Regions from separate parts of the Anabaena sp. FACHB-595 genome, predicted to be linked through region 2. Evidence: predicted binding sites of a transcription regulator. Region 2 holds the regulator's gene; each other region holds the start of a gene.

Evidence for each region. Region 2 encodes NtcA, which controls nitrogen genes in cyanobacteria. Its sites were predicted from a motif close to TNTGTANNNNNNNNTACANA; they were not measured.
Region 1: the regulator NtcA is predicted to act here: its motif matches at 2,737-2,756, upstream of ACN222_RS06590 (SAM hydrolase/SAM-dependent halogenase family protein).
Region 3: the regulator NtcA is predicted to act here: its motif matches at 2,061-2,080, upstream of glnA (type I glutamate--ammonia ligase).
Region 4: the regulator NtcA is predicted to act here: its motif matches at 2,341-2,360, upstream of ACN222_RS19905 (DUF3155 domain-containing protein).

The regions. Positions count from the first base shown of each region.
Region 1 covers NZ_CP183473.1:1,573,039-1,576,824, forward strand. The annotation lists gene dprA (DNA-processing protein DprA) at 1-946, opposite strand, end outside; gene ACN222_RS06585 (DUF2301 domain-containing membrane protein) at 1,181-1,837, opposite strand; gene ACN222_RS06590 (SAM hydrolase/SAM-dependent halogenase family protein) at 1,902-2,702, opposite strand; gene ACN222_RS06595 (hypothetical protein) at 2,814-2,969, shown strand; gene ACN222_RS06600 (metallophosphoesterase) at 3,184-3,786, shown strand, end outside.
Region 2 covers NZ_CP183473.1:5,261,872-5,265,657, reverse strand. The annotation lists gene ACN222_RS21955 (pre-16S rRNA-processing nuclease YqgF) at 1-130, opposite strand, end outside; gene ACN222_RS21950 (DUF3084 domain-containing protein) at 394-1,884, opposite strand; gene ntcA (global nitrogen regulator NtcA) at 2,214-2,885, opposite strand; gene fabI (enoyl-ACP reductase FabI) at 3,514-3,786, shown strand, end outside.
Region 3 covers NZ_CP183473.1:2,802,904-2,806,689, reverse strand. The annotation lists gene ACN222_RS11645 (hypothetical protein) at 146-349, shown strand; gene glnA (type I glutamate--ammonia ligase) at 512-1,936, opposite strand; gene apcB (allophycocyanin subunit beta) at 2,296-2,805, shown strand; gene ACN222_RS11630 (M61 family metallopeptidase) at 3,293-3,786, opposite strand, start outside.
Region 4 covers NZ_CP183473.1:4,790,538-4,794,323, forward strand. The annotation lists gene ACN222_RS19895 (PadR family transcriptional regulator) at 562-909, shown strand; gene ACN222_RS19900 (cofactor assembly of complex C subunit B) at 962-1,492, shown strand; gene ACN222_RS19905 (DUF3155 domain-containing protein) at 1,995-2,312, opposite strand; gene ACN222_RS19910 (GAF domain-containing sensor histidine kinase) at 2,593-3,786, shown strand, end outside.

The DNA of each region.
Region 1 (3,786 bases), 2.7 Mb from region 2:
AAGTAGGTAAACTCAACTGCTCTGGTACTGATGATTTATCCACCACATCCAAGTGTGGTATTGCTCCCAGCATTTTTAAAAGTTCATCGATTTCTCTGATAATTAAAGAAGCCCCTTGGCTGAGTAATTTTAAACAACCTTGGGATGGATGATCATCTACTCTTCCGGGGAGTGCATAAACATCTCTACCGAAATCATTGGCGTAGGTAGCCGTAATTAATGCACCAGACTTGATTGGTGCTTCCATTACCAAAATCGCGCGACTCAACCCCGCAATAATTCTATTACGACGAGGGAAGTGAGTGCGATCGGGTGGGGTTTTGGCAGGATATTCACTCACAACCAATCCATTGGTCAAAATCTGCTGGTACAAATCCCGATTTTTATGGGGATAGACAACATCTACACCTGTACCTAAAACAGCAATAGTTCGTCCACCAGCTTTTATAGTTGCATTGTGGCTTACCGTATCGATTCCTTCCGCCATACCAGAAACCACAGTGAAGCCATTTTTAGCTAAAGCAGTGCTAATTTGCCGAGTCCAGCGTATGCCATACTCTGACGGTTGACGTGTCCCAACAATTCCCACTAAGGGTTTATTTCCCCAATTTTCTTGTAAATCTACCTCACCCTGATAGTACAACATGGGTGGTGGGCTGGGAGTTTCTAACAACAAACGGGGGTAGTTGGTATCGGCTGGTGTCCAGAAATTTGGGTTGTCTTGCTCATGCTGGATGAGTAATTGTTGTGGGTGAAGACGCGATCGCTGTTTTACCACTTTTTCTAAAGTCTGTAAACCAAAGCCCTCAACTTCCCCTAACTGCGCCTGAGGAGCATTCCAAGCTACTGCTAATGTACCGAAATGCTGCTGTAATCGTCGCAGCAAAACAGGCCCAACCCCGGAAATTTGCGCCCAAGCTAACCAATAGGCTCGTTCTTCACCCACATTCCCATCCTCACACCCACTGGGTTGAGTATTCCCAAATTTGGGGGTTGGGTATCGGGGATTGGGGGTTGGGGATTGGGGGTTGGGGATTGGGGATTGGGGACTGGGGATTAGGGACTAGGGATTGGGGATTGGGGATTGGGGACTGGGGATTGGGGACTGGGGATTGGGGGTTAGGGACTGGGAAAAGTTCTCCCCTGCCTCCTCTGCCTCCCCTGCTTCTTATTCTGTCTCCTAAACTTTGACTGAGTTTTTATCTTTTAGATAGGCAAATACGGATTTATCACCAATATCGGGAGGAATGGCTTGTATGACCTTACGCACAGCAAATATTAAGAATAAAATTGCCCAAGTTCCTAATAAAATTTGTTCCCATTGAGTTGGTAAAACTCCTACCAAATGTCCTAATAAAAGTGTGGGTACGAGGAAAGTTAGGACTTTGGTTTCTAAACGATAAAAACAAAACGCTTCTTTGAAATAAATCCCTGTTAAGGCTGCGAAGGTAAAACCAATTCCCAATATGGTCAAAGGTTGATTGTATACAGTCACAGCAAAAGGTTGACTGTCGGAATGTCCGAAGATAAACGCAGCAATGCTACCAATTATCCAAAAGACCTGTAAGAGTCTGTGCAACGGTGCAAGATAAATATGAATCGTCAATAAACTTACTCCCAGCGCCAGGCTGAAGCAAGTGTATAAGGGCGTTAGTGCTTGGATAGCAATAGGATTATTGGTAAATAATACTAAAGCAGTGCCAATGGCAAAGCTCAAGGCGGCTACCATTAAACCAGAACGGTAAATAATCACACCATTGCGATCTCTCTGATTAATCGTAAACTCCCCAAACTGGCCTTGATAAACTTCCGGTGCAGATATTGTTGATGTAGTCATTAGTCATTAGTCCATATTCATTAGTCAACAGTCAACGGTTCTCACCTTGCCTTTATTCACTAGTCTAATAACTAATGACTTCTAGAGGATCTTGCAAGTTAATTTGTAACTGTGAATGTGCATCACCGCTATTGATGGCAATTTCTACCCAGCCATGACTGCCAATTAAAGCTGTAGCCTCTCCCAGTTTCACATTACTATAGGTATCACACCCCGGAATCATCAAGCCACTAACTTGCACACACCATTTTTTGCCTTGTATGCAATCACCAGGAATATTACTAACTAAATTACCAAAGTAATCTATATATTGAATACTACCAGACCAGCCGGTTGCTGTCTGAGTACAGTTTTTCATATTCATCTGTACCAAACTGGCTGGTTCAATTTCTTGCCCCAGATGTTGAAGAGATACACCACTAGCTAGATGAGCGCCGACTGGGGCAAAAATATCTCTACCATGAAAAGTTTTGCTAGGTTCAGGAGTACGCCAATACTGGGAATTAGTTAGCTCCACAACTGCCATAGCTGGACTTTGAGATAGTACACCGCTAAATATGCCATTATCTGGCCCGACTAGAAACCCATCTGCAAATTCTACTGCGATCGCTCGTCTTCTACTACCCACCCCCGGATCTACCACTGCTATGTGTACAGTCCCCTCTGGGAAGTAGGGACAAGCATTCATCAAACAAAACCTAGCAGCAGCAATATTTTGCGGTGGTATTTGATGGGTTAAATCCACCACCTGCAATTTAGGGTTGATTTGGGCAATTACTCCTTTCATTACAGATACATACACATCGCGATCGCCAAAATCACTCAGTAAAGTCAACAGAGGCTGATTAGACCAATTTTTCGGCATAGCCTATAAAAATATCTATATTAAATTAATTTTTTCTGTAACATACACTACGAAACTTATGCTATGTTAGGAAGAACAGACATAAAGCAGAAAAATTAAGAGGTTAATCCTATGAGCCAAACTAGATTTAAGGCGAATAGCACTGCCAAGGAAGTACACAGACAAAATATTCAAAGAAACATACAGCACCGTCTAGACGTAGCTAGAGCCAAAGGTGATGAAAGACTAATTCGGCAACTAGAAGCTGAATTAAGACAATTTGCCTAAATTTCAGGACTCATTGTTCATAGTTTTGTTGTGTTCATCCCGCTCAGGCGGGTTTTTTATTGGAGACTCAGGTTAACCATTAATATTCCTCCTTTCCAACTCCTGCATAAAAACTAAAACCTCAACGTGTAACTCAGCAAGAGGTTCAAAGGCTAAGGCCAGACTTCAATACACAGAAAACAAGGTTTATTGTTTTTTCTACAGGAGATAAAAGATGAAAAAGATTAATCGCAGAAAGGCAATTAAAACAGTATTTCTCACTAGCTGCGCTATGTTTGGTTTGCTAGCGCCATTTGGTACACAGATGCAATATGGTTTAGCGCAAGCCAACGATAATTTCTCAATGATCATAGTATCCGATACCCAATATCCTTGGACAGCAAACACAGATCAAGGAATAGAGGAAACCGAAGATCAAAAAAAGGCGGGTTCAACTATTGCTAATCAAAATCATGTCAATAGTGTGAACTCATTGGTACAGCAAGTAGGTAATGTCAGAGGGACAATCCTGAATGGAGATATCACCGCCTTTGGACATAGTTGGCAGTTGGATAAGTACAAAGAAATCTGGAAACAGCTTTCCGTCCCCGTTTATCCTGGTCTTGGCAATCATGATTACGCCAATAACGTTGATGACTGTTATGCAAACAACTGCGCTATTGGTATGGTCGAGTATGTGCGGGATGCAATTAAAAAACTCAATCCCCGCAGTTTTGATTATCGTGAAAGTAACAGCTATAAATTTCCAGAACTCCGTACTGAATATATCGGTAGCCTAGCTTATTCCTGGGATGTGGGTAATATCCACTTTGTTCAG
Region 2 (3,786 bases):
CTGCGGAAGCGACTACTTGATGATAGTATAGTTGCCGATCCAATCCCATCACCGCTAAACCACATTTATCTTTACCTGGGTCAAAACCTAAAATAACTGGTTGTGTGGGAGAAAATGCACTTAAAGTCATAATAAGTCCAAAAATAATTATTCAGAATACAAATAAATCTCGATAAATATATTTATTGATTAATTAAATATTTTTAATATAGCTGTTGCCAGTAGTGTTAGGACATCAATAAGATGATACGACCTAGACACAAAAAGACTTTTCACCCAGTCCCCAGTCCCCAGCTATATATTTCTAGTATTTTAATTACACAACTCTCTCGTTACCCTTAATCCTTGGCAGTTATTTAATATTTTGAATTGCTCACTCCCTAATTTTTTCATTTAAGTACTCAAAATAACTTTGCCATTTTGGATTGCTACCAATCGCACTCTCAATGGCCCTGCTGTATAAGTATCTTCAGCAGCGATCGCTTTAATTTCTATTGGTTGATCTAACTGACGCAACAAGGAAACGAAGCGCAGAAAAGTACCATCTATTTGCACACCTTCAACAATTCCCGCATTCCTAGCACGAAATTGGGAAGCGGAAATTAATAAATCTAACCGTTGTCGTAATTGATAAGAGGTCATACTACGAGGATCGGCTGTAGTTGTAGCCAAAACTTCACTTCCAGAAAATACCAGCACATTTCTAGCTGTATCAGCAAAAAATTCTATCTGGTTTTCTCCTCTGACGTAATTACCAGCTGAGAATATTCTGACTACATATTCTCGACCATCATTAATTTGCTGAATCAGCTGCTCAATTCTATCTGGGGTAATACGTAGTAGTTCTATATTTGCCGAGTTTGACCCAGGTTCGCTTAATTCTAAACTGGCGTTGCGGTTAGCTTCTTGCAGTAGTTGGATAATTATCTGACGTGTAGCCGCTACCTGATTAGTCCGAATAACAGCAGAGGCCAAAACTTGACCGCGAACTAATGCTAGTTTGCCTAAACGTAAGTCGCGGTATGACTGGTAATATTTCTCCAGCCGCGCCACTTCCTGCTCTAAATAGTCCTGTTGTGTTTCTAATTCTTTGAGCCGTGACTCTCGTTTGGCAATTACCTCTTCTCGCTGTGCAATTTCCAAGTTACGATTTTGAATTATTTTATCTAGTTGGGAAATTTTCTGGTCGCGCTGTTGTAGTGCTTGTTGACGGTTAGCTAGTTCTCTGTCCCGTTGTTCTATCGCTTGTTGACGGTTAGCTAGTTCTCTGTCCCGTTGTTCTATGGCTTTTTTAGCTTCAGCATATAACCTGCGGCGTTCTGTCTTGAGTTGTTCCACTGCCCCTTGTAAGGCTTTTCTTTGATTGTAAACGCTTTGCAGTTCAGCGATCGCTTTTTGATATTGTGTAACTACTTGTCCCAGTCGGCTTTGGGTGCGCTGGTATTGTGCTTGGGTTTGCGCTAAATCTTGCTGTGCTTTTAATTTTTCTTTTTTGGCTTGGTCGCGCTGAGTTTCTACCTGTTTTTTATCTGTTCTGGTGGTTTCTAGCTCTTGATTAACTTTATTACGTTCAATTTCCACCTGAGTTTTTTGCTCTTCTGCGACTTTGAGCTGTTCTCGTTTTTGCCTGAGGTCTTTTTGAATATCTTCTAACTCGAAAACCCCTTTACGTAGTCCTTCGTCAGCAATGAATAAGATTGCCAAGGTAGTTGCTGAAACTAGTCCTCCTGTCAAAATTGTCACCAGTACAGCCGTGTTTTTGGGGCGTAGATTAAACAGAGAGAGGCGTGCTTTGCCAACTCTTGTGCCGATGCGATCGCCAACAGTGGCAATTACACCTCCCAAAATTAAAATTGCTGCTATGAGGATGTACCCAGTGGTCATCTTCAGCTACCCAATTGAGTCCAGATACAGCCTACTACTTTCAATCATTCTTTGTGGAGGATGGGAGGGTGGGAATAGCTGAAGTTACTCAAGATTTTCGATTTACTTCTAACTATGGGTGTCATTGAGAAAAATATAACACGTACCACCTCTGATGGTTCCAATTGTTTAAAGAGTGCAGAAGGCAAGAGCCAGAATTTCAGTATGGGTTCACCGTCACTTTGAGTTAAATAAACGGATTGAAGAAACCAACTAAATCTATAATGAGTAGGATTTAGCCTGTGCTAATAGTTAGCCACATTCTGAATTCTGACTCCTGCTATTCTTCTTTAAGTGAACTGTCTGCTGAGAGTCACAGGTTTATGCACAGTAATCTTCTTTTTGTGGATGGAAATCATCTTTTTCTCCCGCAAATCCCCTAGTAGCCTAGTAACAGTAACGCGAGTAGAGCCAATTGCTTCGGCGATCGCCTGATGAGATAACTTTAAATCAATTGTGATTCCATCTGCACAAGGAACACCAAAATCACGACAGAGAATTAACAGAAAACTCACCAATCTCGAACCCATATCTCGGTGCGCTAAGGTTTCAATCATCATCTCTGTTTGTAGAATCCGCGAAGACAGACCCCGCAGCATCAACATCGATAATTCAGGATTTTCCTTCAGTGCTTGCTCCACTTGTTCAATTGGTGCAGAAAGCAATTCTACTGGAGTAAATGCCACCGCATGGTAAAACCTATCCGACTTGTTTCCTGTCAACAAAGACAGGACACCAAAAACGCTATTTTCCCGTAGTAGTGCTACTGTAATCTCTTCTCCTGCCTCGTACACCCTGGAAAGTTTCACAGCCCCTTTCAAAAGAAAGTAGACTCGTTCGGCAGGATCGCCAGGAAAAAAGATCGTTTTATTGCGTTCAAACGTTTCGACAACAGGAGGAAAAGCTCCGGTTGCCATCTGACGAAAAACATTTGCTAGGGCCTTATCTTGTGTCACGATCATCTCCCTTCCCCTACCCAATGCCGGAATAACAAAAAACTAAAAACTAATTACCTAAGAATACACCTGAAAAATCAATAAAGCACCGTTAACCTTTCTGTACTTTCCTATACTCAAACGTACAACTTTATGGTTATTTGTTCATAATGATACCCAACTTTTGCTATTTTTAGCTAGCAGTTCTTGATAGATACTTCTACTTTCTCTAACCATCAGGTTTTTTGCAGAAAAAATTAAGTAATCTTGAAAATATCTTAAGAAATAACAAACATTTTATTCTAAAAAACGCCCTTAATAATCATCATTTTTGCTAACCATGTATAAAACAAAGATAAAGGGTTTGGATAAGGGTGTAGGGGTATAGGGGTATAGGGGTATAGGGGTATAGATTGCCTAAGTCCTATCTTGGTTCAGGCAGGCTGTTCTTGAGTAAGGGGGAAAAGAAAAATTCTGAACCTCTTTCCTCCCTGGCCTACCTTGCCTCTCTTGCTCTCCTCCTGTCCCCTAGACATTCTTTCGAGTTAAACAGCAAGAAAATTCCCAACATAGCTTGATTACCTCTTCTACTGGGTAGTGATTTCTGTCAAGCTGTACAAATGAATCGATCACATTAATGACAACAAAAATCTCTATGCTGAATCTGACTGGAAAAAATGCCTTGGTTACAGGTATCGCCAATAATCGTTCCATTGCCTGGGGAATTGCCCAACAACTGCACGCAGCCGGAGCTAACCTTGGTATTACTTATCTACCAGATGAACGTGGCAAATTTGAGAAGAAAGTTTCAGAACTCGTAGAACCCCTTAACCCCAGCTTATTCTTGCCTTGTAATGTTCAAAATGATGAACAAATTCAGTCTACTTTTGATACCATCCGCGATAAATGGGGCAGGTTAGATATTCTG
Region 3 (3,786 bases), 2.5 Mb from region 2:
AACTTTTGCTGAGAAAATAGTAAGTGCAATTACATAAGTATTACAATTTATAACAAATCTTCAATTCCGTAGCATAAGATACAGAATTCTTGCTATATTAAATGTGTGAAGGGTCAAATCCAATTAATATCACTAGGAGGACTGTATGTCTATTCAAGAAAAATCTCGTGCCATTATGATGCGCCAATATCAGCAAGTGAAGAATCGTCAACAATCTATGCTGATGCGTTCCGCACAAGAACTCGGTCTTCCTGCTGAAGAACTGTCCCACTACTGGAACCCCACTCAAGGAAAGATCGATCCCACCACTCGCACGATTTATGGTCGTAGTAATGCTTCGATGAGCTAAGTTTTACTCATGTTTAAGTCATGGTTGTTATTAGAGGAAGTAACTCATTGTTGAAGTTACTTCCTCTAGTATACTTATACATAATTTTTACAGAAGACAAAAAACCACCCATAAGGGTGGCAAAATTTGAACTTTCAGCTATAAATTGCTAACAGGTGTTAATTAAACGTCGTAATAGATAGAGAACTCATAAGGATGAGGACGCAGTTGCATCTGTTTAACTTCGTTAGCTAGTTTGTAGTCAATCCAGTTTTGGATAAAGTCTTCGGTGAATACGCCTGTATCTGTTAAGAAAGCGTGGTCGTTTTCTAGCGCTTCCAATGCTAGTTCTAAAGAACCAGGTGTGGAAGGAACTTTTGCCAATTCTTCTGGAGAAAGTTCATAGATGTTTTTATCTAATGGCTCACCAGGATGAATTTTGTTCTTGATACCATCGATACCAGCGCACAGCATGGCAGCAAATGCCAAATAAGGGTTAGAGGTAGCATCTGGACAACGGAACTCTAAACGCTTGGCTTTGGGGTTAGTGCCAGACAGAGGAATACGGATGGAAGCAGAACGGTTTCCTTGGGAGTAAGCCAAGTTAACTGGTGCTTCATAACCAGGAACTAGACGCTTGTAAGAGTTGGTGCTGGGGTTGGTGATTGCCAACAGTGCTGGGGCGTGCTTGAGAAGACCACCAATGTAGTACAGTCCCATTTCACTTAAGCCAGCATACTGATCACCTGCGAAGAGAGGTTTGCCATCCTTCCAGATAGATTGGTGACAGTGCATACCAGAACCGTTATCACCAAAAATTGGTTTTGGCATGAAGGTGACGGTTTTGCCATATTTTTTGGCAACGTTCTTGATGACATATTTGTAAATCATCAGCCAGTCAGCAGCTTCGATTAACTTACCAAAGCGGAAGCCTAGCTCGCACTGACCACCAGTAGCAACTTCGTGGTGATGTTTTTCGATGGGTACGCCTAATTTCGCCATCGTCAACAACATTTCTGTCCGGATGTCTTGGAAAGAATCTGTGGGGGAAACAGGGAAATAACCCTCTTTAAAACGTGGTTTGTAAGCCAAGTTGGGTTTATCTGCTGTACCTTCTTTACCAGAATTCCAAGCACCCTCTACAGAGTCGAGGAAGTAGTAACCTTCGTTAGCGTTTTGGGCAAAGCGGGCGCTATCAAAGATAAAAAATTCAGCTTCAGGGCCAAAGAAGGCTGTATCACCAATACCCGTAGATACTAAGTAGTCTATTGCTTTTTGAGCAATAACCCGTGGACAACGGTTGTACCATTCTCCTGTGCGTGGTTCTTTAATGCTACAAACAATACTTAGTGTTGGCACTTCCATGAATGGGTCGATCCAAGCAGTGTTGGGATCGAGAACCATTGTCATGTCTGACTCGTTGATTGCTTTCCAACCCCGGATGCTGGAACCATCAAAAGGTACGCCATCAGAGAATGAGCTTTCATCGATTTGGTTTTGGTACAAGGTGAGGTGCTGCCATGTACCTACTGTATCGATGAACTTGAGGTCAATCAGCTCAATTTTTTCATCTTGAATTCTTTTCAAGACTTCTTGTGGGGTTGTCATTGTTACTCCTTCTCTGCCAATTTCTTAAATTCAAACCAGAATCTGCCAAAGCATCTAAGCCCTACTGAGCGAAACAAAGTTGATGACACACCTGAAATATCGTAGATTCTAAACATTAGACAGTTTTGTAGTCTTTGTTACAGAACGTCTGGATTACAGGTAATATTAACCTTTCTTTCGACATCTGCACAAAAGGGAGAAAGTTAATCTCATAGGGGTCAACTTTGACATAAAATCCTTAAGTAACAGATAGATTGTTTTTGTGCCGAATCTATTTTTAATAGCACAAAAATTTACTGGTGCGTAGTGCAACCAAATTAATATCAAACCATAGATAGCAAAGATTGGGAGAAGAAGGAATGCGCGATGCAGTAACAAGCTTAATTAAGAATTATGACGTAGCTGGTCGGTATTTTGACCGAAATGCGATCGATACCCTCAAAGATTATTTTGATAGTGGTACGGCTCGTGTCCAAGCAGCAGCCGCGATTAACTCCAATGCAGCTGCACTGGTCAAACAAGCAGGTTCTAAGTTGTTTGAAGAACTGCCAGAGTTAATTCGCCCCGGTGGTAATGCCTACACTACTCGTCGTCTGGCAGCTTGTTTACGAGATATGGACTACTATCTGCGCTACGCTACTTATGCACTGGTTGCTGGTAATACCAATGTTTTAGATGAGCGGGTGCTGCAAGGCTTGCGGGAAACTTACAATTCTTTGGGTGTACCCATTGGCCCTACAGTTCGCGGTGTACAAATTCTCAAGGATTTGGTCAAGGAACAAGTTGCAGGTGCAGGTATTGCCAACACCACTTTTGTTGAGGAGCCATTTGACCATATTACTCGTGAATTAAGCGAGCGGGATGTTTAAGAAGGTATGGGGCAAAAGGCAGGAGGTATGATTTACAATCTGTTTTTTGTCTAGTTTTCATTGTCTGGTTGATTTTCAATATCAAAAAACAGATTTTTAATGACGCACTTTGGCTGTATTGACAAAGTGCGTTTACTTTTTTAAGTATTACGTAATCTTTTTTGAGTATAAATTCAGGTAAACAAAGATATAGCCGTAGCTAAGATAAAACCCTGGCAATAAAAGGCTTTCAAGTCTGCCAACAGTCAACAGCTATAAATTAACAATAAAATTGACTCTAGATTTTACGTAAATTAAATTATGTAAGGTTTTAGTAAAAAGTTATGAATAATATGTGTATTAACAAAATTTTAAGTAAATCTGTAAAGGGCATGAGGGAGAGTAATCTGCCATAATTTGACTAATCTCCCCCACTTGTATAGGTTGTTTCTTTCCGCACCTGACTGTGAACTACAGGGAACACAAAAGAGTTATTTGTCTGTGGTTATCAACTAACAGTAGAGATGGCAGCACCCAACCACGCGGCAAAGTTTTCTTGCTGCGTCGCGTTAGGATTCTGTATCGCCAGTAGCTGATACTTGGTAGGACGTGGTGTCCCTAGCTTTACAGGATAGGTACGCAGCTCATCTTGGTGAAAAACTGTTACCTGGATAGTATCATTGGCTTGATAGTCTTTAAGGCGATCGCTCAATTGATGGGCTGTGATCTTGATGCCTGCAATAGCCAGCAACTCATCACCTGCGTCAATTCCTGCCATTTGGGCAGGCGAACCAGCCTCGACAAATTTAATCATCTCTCGACCATTTTCCGTGTTTACTTTCACCCCTAAGTAAGGTTCTTCTTCTCTCTCTGCTACCAAATGCAAGCCAAAAGGTTCTAAGTACTGATTAAACGGCAATTCTTCTGTGCCATCAATATAGCGTGCGAAGAAATCCGTCAAATCAACTCCAGCCACCGATTCGATCACCGCCTGTAATTGTT
Region 4 (3,786 bases), 470 kb from region 2:
TTTGCTTGTGGGTTTTTACTGTAATTAGCAAACCCAAAAGAGTAAACAATGCTGTGAACTGAGGGGCTGTAAAGCTAGCTGCATAAGCATAAAACTCTCTATTTAGCCCCTAGTAGCTTTTTTATTCGTACTCGCGTAAGAGTTTGATAAACACAGATTTGCCTTCAGCAATGTAATCATTACCAAATAAACTATTTATTAACTTTTACGGAGTTACAGACAAAACGGCATTTTACCTGTAAAATTTCTTCGATAGCATCTTACGTTTCAGCAGTTCTAAACCAGCTCGGCATTACTTGACACCTAGATAGTGACAAAACCACTGTCTAGGCACCTCCTCACAACACTAATTAGAGCTAGATAGAGGCGCAATTCTTTGCGTTACTCAAACTTTTGCTTGTGACCTGTACTGTTCACAGGGTAGTTCATCATTACTTGTTTACACTGGGTAAATTTTCCCCAGGTAGCGCTATATACTTACACATTTGCAAGTAGCGCCCTATACTGATGAAAAACCTTTAGCTTTCACCTTAAGGGATACTTTTAGCCATCCACGAACTTATGAAAATTGAGGATATATATCAATTCTTTGAAAATCCTCCGCCAACTTACCTCTGCCAGGAAGTAGCAATTTGTTACATTCTGTATGTTTTACTACAAGGTGAATCCTACGGAACTGAATTAATTCAGCAACTAGAAACTGAACACCCTACCTATCGGCTCTCAGATACTGTACTTTATAGTGCCATCAAATTTCTGGAAGACAATAGGGCAATTACTGGGTATTGGAAGAAGTTGGAAGGGCGAGGTCGCCCCAGGCGAATGTACCAAGTTTCTCCAGAATGGCAACATCAAGCGGAAGATTTAGCCCGGCTTTGGCAAAATTACATTTATGTGAGGACAAATTAACCAATAATTAATAATGAATAAATCTCCTCCTGTGAAAAATTAATAATTAGTTATGGATACTGCTATTCTGCCATCAACGTTCTTACTCACCTTGTTACTGGCGGTTGGTTTGCTCTTCTTCATTCGGGCATCTACTAAAGACCGTACAGAAATGGCTCAATTGATTTCCGAGCAAGAAGAAACCGTTTTAATGCCGCAACTACAAGAGTATTTTCGCTCTCGGTCTTACCGAGTGGCAGAAGTAGACCATGAAAAAAACCAAGTGACTTTTGAAGGGTTCGTGAAACCCAGCATATTTTTAGCAGTGTTTCTCACGCTGCTAGCATCTGCTGGTCTAGTGTGTTTGTCTTTGGTTTTCGCTTTGTTGTTCCCTAGATTCGGTAATATTTTTCTGGGATTGGTATTATTTGCGCCTTTGAGTGGAATTTTTTATTGGAAAAAAGCAGGTAGGCTAGAAAAAGTTGTGCTGAAACTAGAATCTGTGGCTAATCAGCCGCAATTGTTTAGTAAAATTACTGTTGTTGCTCATCGTGATGAAATACTTGAGCTACAAAAAGCACTACCTTTAAAGCCTAATGAATAGTTGGTAATTGAGTGTGTAGATGCAAACTGTATGTCGATTTTTTAAATCGGGATAATCACTAGTACTAAGTAGCACAATTAGACACAAAGCAACATCAATCCTGCAAAATTTTGAATTGATATCACTCTATGTTTTGCCCTTTGCTTTTTACCTATTGTCTTTTGTACTAGTGTTATTTTTCCCTACGAATGCAAATCGCAGGGAAAAGCGTGTATCTTGACAGAGTTTTCTGAACAATCCACAGGAGGAAAGTAAAGTTCAACTCTCGCTTCTGGGTGTTTTTTGCTCTATCCTGATACTCTTCTGCATCATGAGACCAGCAATCAACCCAGGCAAACCAAATTGGTCTGTTGAGAGTCAATTTTCCAATTACTTGGACTAGTTCTACTGGCAAATTAGTGACAAACTTAAAAAAAATGGAAATTTTGCATAAACTGCACACTTTTGCCAGTTAAATGATTGTCAGAAGCTGTATTCAACACGTAAGATTATCATCGATGAATCAGCGACTGCCTACCGCCACTGGTTCTGCCCCTGCGGGAGATTCAAGTACCCGCAGGCTGGGAAACAAGAAATGATTTTCCTCGACGTATTGAGCGCCAAACAGCCCTTTCTCTGCCCAAAAATAACGGTCTGTAGTGTGTTCGTTTCGCTTTACGAGTAGCAACGCCGGTGGCAAGATACCTTCAGCTTGAATAAATTTTCTGGCTGCTGTCACGGGTTTCTCTTCACCGCTTTCGATGCTGTATTGAGGTACGTGTTCTAAAATACGTCGTCCTTCCTGGCGACGACGACTTTTTCTTTTACGTCTCCTTGCCAACCTATTTTCCTCCTCTTTCAAGCTATAGATTGTAGTGATAGCTACAAAATCCGTCGTAATTATATAAGTTCTAGTTCAAAAGATCAATAGTTTTTAAACTTTAGATACAACAAAGATATTACTATTGACGGTAGATAAATCAAAAGCTAATTAGTACATCACTCCTTGAGAAAAACCATTACTCGAAAGATTTAGTTAAGCTTTATTAAATAACTGAGGAAAATAAAGTATCTTCTCTTATCTTCCCTCAAAAACCGTGATCCTGAGCAAGAGCTGAAAAATGTTAATGTCTGCCAGTTCAGATTTTGTGGCTCTATGTCGAGAGCAAATAGCACTACTTACCCAAGGGCTAGGAGCTTCTTTAAGTGTAGTTTATCTAACCCAAGAATTGATAGAGTCGCCAACGGGGGAGGCGAAACTGATTCCTGTGGTTGTTTACCCAGAGACGGCAGTTATACTACCAGGAGAAGAGCTTGCTGAGGTGAATGCACGTAAACAATTACAAGTGGGTGAGGTACTGTTGCTACCTCAAAAACAGGGAAAGTTATTGACTGTAGCGCCAGCCGAAGAAACACCAGAGTCGGGGAGAGCGCCTACAGTAGGTGGAACGTCATCGCCTTTTGGTGATGATTACTTGTTAGATGAACGCCAAATAGTCTTACCTCTGGTGCATGAGGGCGTAATGATGGGATTATTGGTAACAAGCAGAGCCGATCGCCCCTGGAACGAACAAGAGCAAAGTCAAGTGGAGAAAGTCGGACAAACATTGGCGATCGCTTGTATTTTGGATCAGCGTCGAGCATGGTTGCAACACCAACTGCATCAACAACAAATTCTGCAAGAACAACAGCAAGATTTACTTGATAATTTATTGCATCAGTTTCGTAATCCCTTAACTGCCTTACGGACTTTTGGTAAACTTCTCTTGAAAAGATTGCGCCCTGGTGATCCAAATCGAGATGTGGGCGAGAATATTGTCAGGGAGAGCGATCGCCTCAAGGAATTGCTACAAAAGTTTGAGCAAGTTATTGATTGGACAGAGGCAGATTTATCTAGGCTAGTGTTACCAGAAAAAGAGGGATTTGTCGAAGCCACTGTCCAAAAAGAAGCCAAACCAGCGCTATTATTACCGGGGACGGGAGAGCAATTAACTGATTGTGCTGTAGTTGATTTATTAACACCATTACTCATGTCAGCCAAAGCGATCGCCCAAGACAGACATATCAAGTTAAAAGCAGATATTTCTCAAGATTTGCCATTAGTCAGGGTAAATATTAAAGCTTTGCAAGAAGTGTTGAGTAATATCATTGATAATGCTTTAAAATACACACCCCAAGGTGGCAAGATTTATATTCAAGCCGGGCAAGAAAAACTGAACTTCCAAGGCATTGCGATTAGTGATAATGGCCCTGGTATTCCTCAAGAAGATTTAGTCCATTTAGGTGAAAGACATTACCGAGGCGTACAAGCCCAA